2 regions of the Actinoplanes ianthinogenes genome follow, and region 2 is predicted to be linked to the other one. Evidence: riboswitches for the same ligand, from Rfam matches in the RefSeq annotation. Region 2 holds a riboswitch; the other holds the start of a gene.
What was found. A riboswitch is a leader RNA that binds a small molecule or an ion and turns the genes downstream of it on or off. The one in region 2 is predicted to bind glycine.
Positions count from the first base shown of each region.

Region 1 (6,911 bases), 160 kb from region 2:
CCCGGCTTGGCGAAACCGACCAGGGCGTTCAGGTTGGCCCCGTCGACGTAGACCTGGCCGCCGGCCTCGTGCACCCGCTCGCAGAGCTCGGCGATGCCGGTCTCGTAGACACCGTGGGTGGACGGGTAGGTCACCATGATCGCCGACAGCGCGTCGCGGTGCTTCTCGATCTTGGCGGCCAGGTCGGTCAGGTCGACGTTGCCGTTCTCGTCGCAGGCGACCACGACGACCCGCATGCCGGCCATGACCGCGCTCGCCGCGTTGGTACCGTGCGCCGAGGACGGGATCAGGCAGACGTCGCGGTGCAGTTCCCCCCGCGAGCGGTGGTAGCCGCGGATGGCCAGCAGACCGGCCAGCTCGCCCTGGGAGCCGGCGTTCGGCTGGACGCTGACCGCGTCGTACCCGGTGATCTCCGCCAGCCAGGCCTCCAGCTGGCCGACCAGGCTCTCGTAGCCCTCGGTCCGCGAGGCCGGCGCGAACGGGTGGATGTTCGCGAACTCCGGCCAGGTGACCGCCTCCATCTCGGTGGTGGCGTTCAGCTTCATCGTGCAGGAGCCCAGCGGGATCATGCCGCGGTCCAGCGCGTAGTCCCGGTCGGAGAGCTTGCGCAGGTAGCGCAGCATGCCGGTCTCGGAGTGGTGGGTGTTGAACACCGGGTGGTGCAGGTAGTCGCTGGTCCGGGCCAGCGCCTTGGCGCCGCAGACGGCGGGCTCGGCGACGGTGGCGCCGAAGGCGGCGAGCACGGTTTCTACGTGCGCGGCCGTGGTGGTCTCGTCGGTCGAGATCGACACCCGGTCGGCGTCGACCAGCCGCAGATCCACACCGTTCGCGGCGGCGGCCGCCACGATCTGCTCGGCGCGGCTGGGCACCACCGCGGTGACCGTGTCGAAGAACGCCCGGTGGGCGACCTCGATGCCGGCCGCGGTGAGGCTGCCGGCCAGGGTCAGCGCGTGGTCGTGCACCCGCTTGGCGATGGCGCGCAGGCCGGCCGGGCCGTGGTAGACCGCGTACATGCTGGCCATCACGGCGAGCAGGACCTGGGCGGTGCAGATGTTGCTGGTCGCCTTCTCCCGGCGGATGTGCTGCTCGCGGGTCTGCAACGCGAGCCGGTACGCCGGAGCGCCGTCGGCGTCTTTCGACACCCCGACCAGGCGGCCGGGCAGGCTGCGCTCCAGGCCGCCGCGCACCGCCAGGTAGCCGGCGTGCGGGCCGCCGAAGCCCAGGGGCACGCCGAAGCGCTGCGTCGTGCCGGCCGCGATGTCCGCGCCGATCTCGCCCGGGGCCCGCAGCAGGGTCAGCGCGAGCAGGTCGGCGGCGACCGTGACCAGGGCGCCCTTGGCGTGCGCGGCCTCGATCAGGGCGGCGTGGTCGCGGACCGCGCCGGACGCGCCGGGGTATTGCAGGTGCAGGCCGAAGTACTCCTCGGGCAGCTGCTCGGTGTCCAGGTCGACCAGCTCGACCTGGATGCCCAGCGGTTCGGCCCGGGTGCGCAGCACGGCCAGGGTCTGCGGGAACGTGTCGGCGTCCACCGCGTACACCAAGCTCTTGACCTTGGAAGCGCGGCGCGCGAGCGTCATGGCCTCCGCGACCGCCGTGGCCTCGTCGAGCATCGACGCGTTCGCCGTGGTGAGCCCGGTCAGGTCGGTGACCACGGTCTGGAAATTGAGCAGGGCCTCCAGGCGGCCCTGGCTGATCTCCGGCTGGTACGGCGTGTACGCGGTGTACCACGCCGGATTCTCCAGCACGTTCCGCTTGATCACCGCGGGCGTGTGGGTGCCGTAGTAGCCGAGCCCGATCATCGGGGTGACCAGCGTGTTGCGGCCGGCGATGGCACGCAGCTCGGCGATCGTCTCCTCCTCGCCGGCGCCGGCCGGCAGGTCCAGCGCGCCGTGGAACCGGATCGACTCCGGGATCGCGGCGTCCATCAGCTGATCGAGCGACTCGTACCCGATCGCTTTGAGCATCTCCGCCTGCTCATCGGCCTGCGGGCCGATGTGCCGATGGGTGAATGACGACGTCATGGGCGACTCCAAGGCTTGAGAAGGCTGACAAAGCCCTCCCCCTCTGTCATACCCACGAAAAGGGCACTTCAGAGTCGCCTGCCCGCGCGGTCCGTTTGCCTGTAGAGATTCCGGGGAGGAGTTGCCCCTTCGGCGCCTGGATGTGCAGGTCTCTCCCGCGCGGCTGGTTCCCAACCTACCAGTGGACCCCGTCAAGATCGGAATGCCTAGGCTGGGCGTGTGACGTATTCCGCTGCTCTTGATCGTTACGAGTCCATGACCTACCGCCGCGCCGGGCGCAGCGGCCTCAAGCTGCCCGCCATCTCGCTGGGCCTGTGGCACAACTTCGGCGACACCCGGCCCGCCGACCGCCAGCGCGACATCGTCCGCCGCGCCTTCGACCTCGGCGTCACCCACTTCGACCTGGCCAACAACTACGGGCCGCCGCCCGGCAGCGCGGAGACCGACTTCGGCCGGATCCTGGCGGCCGACTTCCGGCAGCACCGCGACGAGATGATCATCTCCAGCAAGGCCGGCTACACCATGTGGGACGGCCCCTACGGCGACTTCGGCTCGCGGAAATACCTGGTCAGCTCGCTGGACCAGTCGCTGAAGCGGCTCGGCGTCGACTACGTCGACATCTTCTACCACCACCGGCCCGACCCGGACACTCCGCTCGAGGAGACGATGGGCGCGCTGGACCACATCGTGCGCTCCGGGAAAGCGCTCTACGTCGGGCTGAGCAACTACAAGTCCGAGCAGACCGCGCGGGCCGCCGCGATCCTGCGCGACCTGGGCACGCCGCTGCTGATCCATCAGCCGTCGTACTCGATCCTGAACCGCTGGATCGAACACGACCGGCTGCTCGACACCCTGGCCGACGCGGGCGCCGGCTGCATCGCGTTCAGCCCGTTGCAGCAGGGTCTGCTCACCGACCGCTACCTCAACGGCATCCCGGACGACTCCCGCATCCGGACCAGCGTGTTCCTCAACGAGGAGGCACTCGACGCCAAGACCCTCGGACGGCTGCACGCCCTCAATGACATCGCCAAGCGGCGGGGGCAGTCGCTGGCGCAGCTGGCCCTCGCGTGGGCCCTGCGCGACGAGCGGATGACCAGCCTGATCATCGGCGCGTCCAGCGTCCAGCAGCTGGAGAACAACATCGCCGCCCTGGACAATTTGTCGCTCAGCGACGCCGAACTCGGCGACATCGACGGGACGGTCCTGGACCTCTGACGTACCGCCGGGAGCGGCCTGGAGGTGGCGGGCTCGTCCGATCAAGATCAAATTCTTGCTGACTCGGGCCGCGCTGATCACTGATCGTCGCTCCCGCCAGGGACCCTTCCGGGACGGGCAGGACGCTGGCGCGTCCCGAACGCCCGACCCGGAAGGGCGACGTCCGCGGCTGGTTCCGGAGATCAAACCCGGGCCCATGACTCCCGAGATCAGTACTGCTTGGTTGAGTGCCTCGTGTTGTCTACAGGTGGGGTGTCTCGTGCCGACTCTGGGGCGGATATATCCGGATATACCCTCGCGGTAAACGCAGCCTTCAGCCGGATGTACGCGCGCGGCAAACGCGGCCCTCAGGCGGATATACCCGCGCGGCAAACGCGGCCCTCAGGCGGCGAGGCGAAGCAGGCCGGCGAAAAGGAAGACGGCGGCCGCTACGGCGAGCAGCACCCGGGGCGTGCGCAAGCCGCGCCACCAGGGCAACGCCCAAAGCAGCGCCCACAGGCCGAGAAAGCCGAGCACGTGCACTCGCACCACGACCCAGGTGACCTCCCCGCAACCGTTGACCGGGAGGACCTCGTCGCAGATGGCCGGCGGTTCAGTGCCATGACCGAGGATCATCACTCCCCACAACAGCACCATGGCCGGCACGGCGAACAGCGTCATCAACGGCACCCCGAAATAGGCCAGCAGATCCCGCCGCCGGTCCAAGCCGCCGCGGGGCCACTGCCCGACCTCGGCAAACCTCCCATCATCCGCCTCGTCGCCGTCAGCGTTCTCCGGCGCCCGGGCGCTGGTCGCATCCTCCGCGGCGACGTTCTCCGAGGCGTCACCGCCGGCGCCATCAGCGTTCTCTGTTGCGTCGTCGCCGGTGCCGGTGCCGGATTCGACCGTGGTGGCATCAGAGTCCATAACGGGCCCCGGCGTCGCCTGCTCGCCGTCATCCTCGCCGTAGCCGTAGCCGTAGCCGTAGGCGTCGCCCTCGCCGTCGCCCTCGCCCTCGCCCTCGCCCTCGCCCTCGCCCTCGCCCTCGCCCTCGCCGGAACCCATCCCAGCACTCGCATCGGGGTTGCGCCCGTCGGTGCTCGGAGAACTCACCACGGGCGCGGACAGCTCGTGGTCAATCCCGGTCAGGACGGCGTCGTCCGGCGCGGTGTCGGCCGACGCCGGGTCGGCGATGCCCGGCACGGCGGCATCACGGTCAGACATGAGTGAAGATCATAAATGTCGGCACGCGAATCGGACGCCCCGGCCCGAGCCGGGCGATGCTGCGCCGACCGAGACGGGCCAGTGCTCAAGGCGGAAAAGAACGCGCGCCTTCGCGGTGGGATCAGTAGCGTTCGCGGGCATGACGGGGCTTGTCGAGAAGCACACGATCCTGGCCGTGGTGGTCGGGTCCCGGGCCTATGGGCTGGACGGGCCGGACAGCGACCACGACCGGCGCGGGGTTTATGCCGCGCCGACCAGGGACTTCTGGCGGCTGGACAAACCGCCGACGCACCTCGACGGGCCCGCGGAGGAGCAGTTCTCCTGGGAGGTCGAGCGGTTCTGCACGCTCGCGTTGCAGGCCAACCCGACCGTGCTGGAGGTGCTCTGGTCGCCGATCGTCGAGCAGATCACCCCCGACGGCGAGGAGCTGCGGGGGATCCGCACGGCGTTCCTGTCGCGGCGGGTGGCGGAGACGTACGGGAACTATGCCCGGGACCAGCTCGACCGGGTCGCCGCCCGGCGGGCACGGACCGGGGAGACCAACCACAAGCAGGCCATGCATATGATCCGGCTGCTGATGGCCGGGGCGCACGTGCTGCGGACCGGGGAGGTGCTGGTCGACGTGCGGCACCTGCGGGACCAGCTGCTCGCGGTCAAGCAGGGGCTGGTGCCGTGGGAGGACGTCACCGCCTGGGCGGGTTCGCTGCTCACCGAGCTGGACGAGGCCGCAGCGGCCACGCCCCTGCCGGAGCGGCCCGACCGGGACCGGGTGGACGAACTGCTGACCGCTGTCAGGGAGCGTGGACTGTGACGATCGACGTGCCGGAGTGGGCGGCGGACGCCGCCACGCAACTCCCCTATCCCCTGGTCTTCTGCACCGTCAGCGGCGCCCACCTGTACGGTTTCGCCTCGGTCGACTCGGACCTCGACCTGCGCGGCGCCCACGTGCTGCCGGTGGCCGAGGTCGTCGGCCTGCGCACCGGCCCGGACACGCTGCAGCGCGCCGGCGTCCGCGACGGCGTCGAGCTGGACGTGGTCTCGCACGACCTGCTGAAGTTCGCCAAGCTGCTGAACAGCCGCAACGGCTACGTCCTGGAGCAGCTCCTGTCGCCGCTGGTGGTGGTGACCACCCCGCTGCACGCCGAGCTGGTCGCCCTGGCGCCGGGGCTGATCACCCGCAACCACACCTACCACTACCTCGGCTTCTCGCACAGCCAGGAGAAGCTCTGGATCAAGAGCGGCGAGCTGAAGCCGGCCCTGTACACGCTGCGCGTGCTGCTGACCGGCATCCACCTGATGCGTACCGGGCGGCTCGAGACCGACCTGCGGATCCTGGGCGCGGAGATCGACTACGTGCCGGAGCTGATCGCGGCGAAGCGCGAGGCCGAGCACGGACCGTTCCCGGCGGGCGCGGCCGACCGGCTGGCCACCGACATCCCCCGGCTGCGCGCCGAGCTGGAAGCGGCCCGGGACAACTCGCCGCTGCCCGACAAGCCGTCGTTCGCCGCCGTCGACGCCCTGCACGACCTGGTCGTCCGCACCCGCCTCGCGGCTCAGTGATAGGCCGTCGTGTTGTAGCGCACCCGGTAGAAGCGCGCCCCGCTCTTGCTGTGGTTCCCGGAGCTGAAGTGGACCGTCCGGCTCCAGTCGCCCTCGCCGCCGCCCGGCACGATCCAGGTCGTCACGCCGCTGGGCATCCGGGTGTACGACTTCACATGCGCGGCCCTGCTCACCGTCGACAGTTTGCCGAAATGCCAGCCGGTCGGGCCGGCCACCAGTTTCACCCGGCGCACGTAGTACGACGAAGTGAACAGGTACGTGTCCGCGGCGGCGTGGTCAGGCAGCACGTCGTGGCCGGTTTTGGCCCGGCCGGACCCGTCGCTGAAACTGGTGCTGAAGGCGAACTTCAGCCGAGTCCCGGAGCCGTTCCCGGTCACCGTGTAGGCCCGCAGCTGCCCGTTGCCCACGGCTAGCAGGTGACCGGTCCGGCTCCAGGTGACGCCGTGCGCCCCCGGGAAGCTGTAGAACCCGACCCGGGTGCTGGACGGCTTGCCGCCATTCGTGGCCGGCACGAACAGGCTCAGCCCGCCACCGCTCGCCGACCCGGTCGCACCCTTCGAGGTGGCGACCACGATCGCGCCGCGGCCCTCGATCCGCTCGATCGAGTGCGGGTTGCCGTCCACGGTCGCCTGCCAGACGATCCCACCGGTCCGCCCCGAGCCGATCGCACTCTCGTCGATCATCGCGGCCCTGCCGAGGTAGTCCCCGGCGCCGGACGCGGTGACCAGCATGACCGAGCCCCACCTGGTGGTGCCGCGACGCTTGACGTCGGAGAGGTTGGTCCAGGTGCCGGTGCGGCTCGGCGCCTTCCACAGCACCGAGCCGCCGTTCCAGGCCGCCGGGTTGAACCGGAGGATCCGCCCGCTCGCCTGCTCGGTGGTGATCACGGTGGCGGCCGCGGCCTCGGCCGGC
Region 1 is NZ_AP023356.1:286,405-293,315, forward strand. It holds gene gcvP (aminomethyl-transferring glycine dehydrogenase) at 1-2,021, opposite strand, end outside; glycine riboswitch at 2,099-2,189, opposite strand; gene mgrA (L-glyceraldehyde 3-phosphate reductase) at 2,277-3,236, shown strand; gene Aiant_RS01410 (hypothetical protein) at 3,618-4,439, opposite strand; gene Aiant_RS01415 (nucleotidyltransferase domain-containing protein) at 4,579-5,250, shown strand; gene Aiant_RS01420 (nucleotidyltransferase domain-containing protein) at 5,247-5,999, shown strand; gene Aiant_RS01425 (hypothetical protein) at 5,993-6,911, opposite strand, start outside.
Region 1: another riboswitch for glycine. It lies ahead of gcvP (aminomethyl-transferring glycine dehydrogenase); the one in region 2 lies ahead of gcvT (glycine cleavage system aminomethyltransferase GcvT).

Region 2 (6,911 bases):
CTGGGTGGACGCCACCCACGTCAAGGTGACCGCCCCGGGCAGCAAGACCGCGGCGAAGTTGCCCATCACCCTGCTGCACGACGGGGTGGCCGGCGAGCCGTCCAAGGCCACGATCGGCTACGCCCCGGCCGCCACCACGGTCTCCCCGGCGAACATCACCACGGCCGGTGGCACCTCGGTGACCATCACCGGCACCGGGTTCTCCGAGGTGGACGTGAAGGACCCGGCCGCGGTGAAGTTCGGTGCGGCGAACGCGACCAGCTTCACGGTCAAGTCGGCCACCCAGATCGTCGCGGTGGCCCCGGCGGGCGTGAACGGGACGGCCGAGGTCACCGTGAAGACCGCCGGCGGAACGGGCCGGGCGACGGTCGACTACCGGTCACCGCTCGGCATCGAGGTTCCGGCCGGCACGGTCGCCAAGGCCAGCGGCGGGACGGTCACCCTCAAGGTCACCGGCGGCACGGCCGGGGCGACGCAGAAGGACTTCACGGCCGAGGCGATCACCGCCCGGGTCGGCGACGCGAAGGCCACGGTGACCTGGGTGGACGCCACGCACGTGAGGGTGGCGCTGCCGGCCTCGAACGCCCCGTCGGCCGGCGTGACGCTGCTGCACGACGAGGTGCCGGGCGCCCCGGCCACGGTCGGCTACGTGCCGGTGGTGGTGAGCCTGTCGGCCAGGAGCGACGTGGTCGCCGGGGGCTCGAAGGTGACCGTGAAGGTGGCCGGCGGCGACGTCGCGGCGGCGAAGAACTTCAAGTTCGGCGACAAGGCCGCCGAGTGCACCGCGCAGGGCACCGGGTCGGCCACGGCGTACCAGTGCGTTGTCCCGGTCGCGAGCCAGCCCGGCACGACCTGGGTCTCCTTCACCTCCAGCACCGGCGTCGCCAGCCGCTTCTCGGTCGCGGCGATCTTCGCGTACAGCGACCTGGACTGACCGGCAACACTCCCGTAACTTTCGACGAACATCAATCTGAGGTAACGTCCGCTGGGAGCGCTCCCACCTTCGCTTGAGAAGGAGTTCCCCCATGACCCGTTCCCTCCGCGCCCTGTTAGCCGCGGGCGTATTGGCCGCCGCCGCGATCACCGGAGTGATCGCGGCGGGTCCGGCCCAGGCCGACACCCAGATCTGCGAGCAGTACGGCTCCACCACCATCGGCGGCCGCTACGTGGTGATGAACAACCGCTGGGGCACCAGCGCCCAGCAGTGCATCAACGTCACCAGCACCGGCTTCGCCATCACCACCCAGCAGGGCGTCGGCAGCACCAGCGGCGCCCCGGTGTCGTACCCGGCCGTCTTCTACGGCTGCCACTACACCAACTGCTCGCCCGGCACCAACCTGCCCATGCAGGTCAGCCAGATCAGCAGCGCGACCAGCAGCATCAGCTACAACTACGTCTCCGGCGCCACCTACGACGCGGCCTACGACATCTGGCTCGACCCGTCGCCGAAGAAGGACGGCGTGAACGCCCAGGAGATCATGATCTGGTTCAACCGGCAGGGCTCGATCCAGCCGATCGGTTCCCGGACCGCCACGGCCACCATCGGCGGGCGCACCTGGGAGGTGTGGACCGGCAGCAACGGTTCCAACGCCGTCGTCTCCTACGTCGCGCCGTCCCCGATCGCCAGCTGGAGTTTCAGCGTCCTGGACTTCATCAACGACACCAAGACGCGCAGCTCGGTCACCAACTCGTGGTACCTGACCAGCATCCAAGCCGGCTTCGAGCCGTGGATCGGCGGCACCGGCCTGGCCGTCACCAACTTCTCCGCGGCGGTCAACGGCGGCGGATCCCCGTCCTCGCCGCCGCCGTCCAGCCCGCCGAGCGGCTCGGCGGCCTGCCGGGTCACCTACGCGACCAACGTCTGGAACACCGGCTTCACCGCCGACGTCACGGTGGCCAACACCGGCAGCGCCGCGATCAACGGCTGGAGTCTGGGCTTCACGCTGCCCTCCGGCCAGTCCGTCACCGGCTCCTGGAACGCCACGCTGAGCGGCACGTCCGGCGCGATCACGGCACGCAACGTCAGCCACAACGGCAGCATCGCGGCCGGCGCCAGCACGTCGTTCGGCTTCCAGGGCACCTACAGCGGCTCGTTCACCGCCCCGACCGGATTCACCTTGAACGGCACGGCCTGCACCCGGGCCTGACCCGGCGACCCGGTCCGGCATCGCTGCCGGACCGGGTTCAGCACTCGATGACGTTGACCGCGAGCCCGCCCCGCGACGTCTCCTTGTACTTGATCTTCATGTCCGCGCCGGTCTCCTTCATGGTCTTGATGACCTTGTCGAGCGACACGTGGTGCTTCCCGTCCCCGCGCAGCGCCATCCGCGCCGCGGTGACCGCCTTGACCGCCGCCATCCCGTTGCGCTCGATGCACGGGATCTGCACCAGCCCGCCCACCGGGTCGCAGGTCAGGCCCAGGTTGTGCTCCATGCCGATCTCCGCGGCGTTCTCCACCTGCTCCGGCGTCCCGCCGAGCACCTCGGCCAGCCCGGCCGCCGCCATCGCGCACGCCGAGCCGACCTCGCCCTGGCAGCCGACCTCGGCGCCGGAGATCGAGCCGTTCTCCTTGAACAGCAGGCCGATCGCGCCGGCCGTCAGCAGGAACCGGACCACGCCCTCCGGCGAGGCGCCCGGCACGAAGTCCAGGTAGTACCGCAGCACGGCCGGGATGATCCCCGCGGCGCCGTTGGTGGGCGCGGTCACCACGCGACCTCCGGCCGCGTTCTCCTCATTGACGGCCATCGCGTACGCCGTGAGCCACTCCATGGAGTGCACCTGCGGGTCCCCGGCGGCGCGCAGCTGGCGGGCGGTCGCCGCGGCCCGGCGCCGCACCTTCAGCCCGCCGGGCAGCACGCCCTCGGCGTCCAGTCCCGCGGACACGCACTCGTGCATCACCTTCCAGATGCCGAGCAGCCCCTCCCGCACCTCGTCCGCCGAGCGCCAGGCGCCCTCGTTGACGAGCATGATCCGCGAGATGGACAGCCCGGTCGTCCGGGTGAGTTCCAGCAGCTCGGCCCCGGAGGAGAACGGATAAGCCACCGCCGTTTTGTCCGGATTTATCATCGAACTTACGACAAATCCGCCGCCAACCGAGAAGTACTTCTTGCTGAACAGCTCTTCCCCACCGGCTCCGAGCGCCGTGAAGATCATCCCGTTGGGGTGCTCCGGCAACGCCCGCCGCCGGTGCAGCACCAGGTCGACGTCGAGCGAGCCGATCCGGCCGTCCGCCGGCGGCTCCAGCGTGGTGTCCACGGTCTCCGGATCGTGCCCCATCAGCCCCAGGAGCACCGCCCGCGGCGTCCCGTGCCCGTGCCCGGTGGCCCCGAGCGACCCGAACAGCTCCGCCCGCACCCCGCTCACCCGGGAGTCGAGATGCGCGGTGAACATCCGGGCGGCCCGCATCGGCCCCACGGTGTGCGAGCTCGACGGCCCGATGCCGACGGAGAAGAGGTCAAAGACCGAGACAGCCATGACCCCGCCCATCGGCCCGCGCCCCGGCGAACTGAGGTATCACGACGTCTCCCCCGCGATCAGCGCCTCGTACTCGACGTCGGAGAGCGTCACCGGCGTCCCGCTGATCCGCAGCCGGTACAGCCACCCCTTGCCGTACGGATCCGAGTTGATCAGCGCCGGATCGTCGACGACCGCCTGGTTGACCTCGACGATCTCGCCGTCGGCCGGGGCGTAGACCTCGCTCACCGACTTGGTCGACTCGATCTCCCCGGCCGGGTCGCCGGCGCTGACCACCGTGCCCACCTCGGGCAGCTCGACGAAGACGACGTCACCGAGCGCGTCCGCGGCGAACGAGGTGATCCCGACCGTGGCGATCTCCTCCTCGGTCAGCCATTCGTGATCCTTGGTGAAACGCATGGTCCGACCTCGCTATCGCTTGTAGAAGGGCAGGGAGACGATCTCGGCGGCCTCGCGGGTCCCGCGGACGTCGACCACCAGGGAACCGCCGGCGCGATCCCGGGCCACGTAGGCCAGCGCGATCGGGTGCCCGAGCGTGGGCGACGGCGCCCCGCTGGTCACCTCGCCGACCTTCGCCCCGGTCACCGCGTCGAGCACCGCGTGGCCGGCCCGCGGCGAGCGCCGCCCCTTGGTCACCAGCCCGACCAGCTCGGTCTCGGGCGTGACCGTCCGCAAAGCCGCCGCACCGACGAAGTCCGACTTGTCCAGCGCGACCACCCGGCCCAGCCCGGCGTGGAACGGCGTGGTGCGCACCGTCAGCTCGTGCCCGTACAGCGGCATCCCGGCCTCCAGCCGCAGCGTGTCCCGGCAGGCCAGCCCGGCCGGCTGGGCCCCGGCCGCCTGCGCCCACTCCCAGATCGCCTCGGCGTCCGCGTTCGCGCAGTAGATCTCGAACCCGTCCTCGCCGGTGTACCCGGTCCGGGCCAGCAGCACGTCCTTGCCGGCCAGCCGCTCCGCCTTGATCCCGTAGTACCGCAGGTCGGCGTGCTCCCCGACGACCCGCACGGCGTCCGGCCCCTGCACCGCGACGAGCGCCCGGTCCAGCGCCGTGATCGTCACCGCGAACCCACCGGAGTACTCCCCCAGCATCGCGATCACGATCGGCGCGTTCGCGGCGTTCGCCACCACCAGGAACCGCTGCGGCTCCAGCCGGTAGACGACCAGGTCGTCGAGCACGCCACCGTTGGTGTGGCACAGCATCGTGTACTTGGCCCGCCCCACGGCGACCGCCGACAGCCGCCCGACCAGGGCGTAATCCAGGAAGGCGGCCGCTTCCGGCCCGCTCACCTCGATCTGTCCCATGTGGCCCAGGTCAAAGAGCCCGACCGATTTCCGTACGCTGTGGTGCTCGGCGACGTCGCTGCCGTACCGGACCGGCATCTCCCAGCCGGCGAACCCGGTGAATGAGGCGCCGAGACGCTGATGAACGTGGTGAAGCGCGGTGCGTCGCAACAGGGAGGCTCCTTGACAGTCGGCCTCCCTCGCTCTGTCATGGGGCCTGAGAGGTTCACCGCCGGGGGCGGCTTGCACCTTGGGCGCAGCTCACGGGAGCTGACTTTCCAGAGTCGCCTGACCGTTGCGGTACGTGTGCCTGAGAGATTCTTGAGGGAGATTTGCTCCTTCGGCGACCCGTCTCGCTTCCCAGCGGACGAGTGCTCTCCCGCAGCGGCGTCGCGGCGAAGTCTTCTTTTGTGCTTCGGAAGCTATCAGGCCGCGCCGGAGCCATCAAGATCCACTGGCCGTGTCGCCCTTCTCCCCCGCCGCGGCCAGCCGGCCCAGCGCCGGCAACGCCCTGATGATCGCCTCGCTGTCGGCCGGCTCCAGCCGCGCGAACATGCCGTCCAGCGTCGCCGCGTAGTGCGCGTAGGTGCGGGCCAGCAGGTCCCGCCCGGACCGCGTCGCGCCGACCAGGACGCCACGCCCGTCGTTCGGGTCCGGCACCCGCTGGACCAGCCCGGACCGCTCCATCCGGCCGACCAGCTGGGTCATCCCGGGCTGCGACGCCCGGGTCAGCCGGGCCAGGTCGGTCACCCGCGCCGGGCCCTCGTCGCTGAGCCGGCGCAGCACCGAGAGCGCGATCGAGCTCGGGTTGTCCGGGCCCTCCAGCTGCCGCAGAAAACGGACCAGCTGCGCGAGCACCGGCAGCAGCTGCGATCCACGACTCTCGTCGCTCATGGGGAAGACCTCATCACGGCGGCACGGGTGAAACCTTCCAGATCCTTTCGTACGCCGGCCGCCGCCGTTGCCCCGCCCTCGACCGGGTCGGCCCTGCCCCAAAAGTCCGCCTTTAACCCAGACGGGACGTTAGGGGTAAGGAGCGTCTGGTTACCGCCGATAGGAACAGTGGATCCCGACTGCGGGCGGTCACGACGGCGTTGCCGCCGGGCGGGAGCATGCGGGGGGTTCACATGCGCTGGTTGAACGACCTGTCGGTCCGGTTGAAGCTGTACACGGCGGTGCTGGTGGCGGCCCTGGCCGCGATGGCGGTCGGCCTGCTCGGCCTGGTCCGGCTGCACTCCACCGCTGATGCGGCGGAGTACCTGTACAGCCAGAACCTGGTGCCGATCGCCCAGCTCGGCGTGGTCGGTCAGGGTGTGCAACGCTCCTGGAGCGAGCTGATGAGCCTGCTGATCAGTCATGACCCGGCCGCGCGAGAGGCCGACAAGCAGGCCATCGCCGCCGCGGACGCCGACGCCGACAAGGCCTTCGCCGACTACACCGCCACCGACATGACCGGCCGGGAGGCGGCGGTCGAACGGTTCCGCACCGCCCTGGTCACGCTGCGCAAGGCCCGCGAGGAGCAGTTGGTGCCGCTGGCCGCCGCCGGCGACCTGAACGGATTCCAGAAGGCCCGGGACACGGCCGCACGACCGGCATTGAACGCGGCGCAGGCCGCCCTGACCGAGCTGGTCGGCATCGAGACGCGGGTGGCGCAGGAGAAGCGAGCCGAGACGGCGGCCGACTACCACACCGCGCGTAACCAGATGATCGTGGTCCTGGTGATCGGGGTGGCGGCCGCGCTGGCGCTGGCGGTCCTGGTGGTCCGCGGGATCATGAGCACGCTCGACGCGGTGGGCCGGGTCAGCCGGGCACTGGCCGCCGGGGACCTGACGGTGACGGCGGCGGTCACCGGCCGGGACGAGCTGGGCCGGATGGCGACCGAGCTGGACACCGGCATCGCCGCGGTCCGCACCAGCGTGGACCAGATGGGGCAGGTGGCGGTCACGCTGTCGTCCGCCTCCGACGAGCTGTCCACGATCAGCACGCAGCTCCAGACCGGCGCGGCCGAGGCCGCCGAACGGGCCAACACGGCCATGGCGGCCTCCGAGGAGATCAACACCGGGGTGCAGACCATCGCGGCCGGCGCCGAGCAGATGAGCGCCTCGATCGCCGAGATCGCCTCCAGCGCGGCGCAGGCGGCCGAGGTGTCGCAGCAG
Region 2 is NZ_AP023356.1:444,053-450,963, forward strand. It holds gene Aiant_RS02135 (IPT/TIG domain-containing protein) at 1-934, shown strand, start outside; gene Aiant_RS02140 (glycoside hydrolase family 12 protein) at 1,026-2,147, shown strand; gene Aiant_RS02145 (L-serine ammonia-lyase) at 2,185-3,474, opposite strand; gene gcvH (glycine cleavage system protein GcvH) at 3,514-3,873, opposite strand; gene gcvT (glycine cleavage system aminomethyltransferase GcvT) at 3,886-4,926, opposite strand; glycine riboswitch at 4,959-5,039, opposite strand; glycine riboswitch at 5,044-5,147, opposite strand; gene Aiant_RS02160 (MarR family winged helix-turn-helix transcriptional regulator) at 5,200-5,649, opposite strand; gene Aiant_RS02165 (methyl-accepting chemotaxis protein) at 5,883-6,911, shown strand, end outside.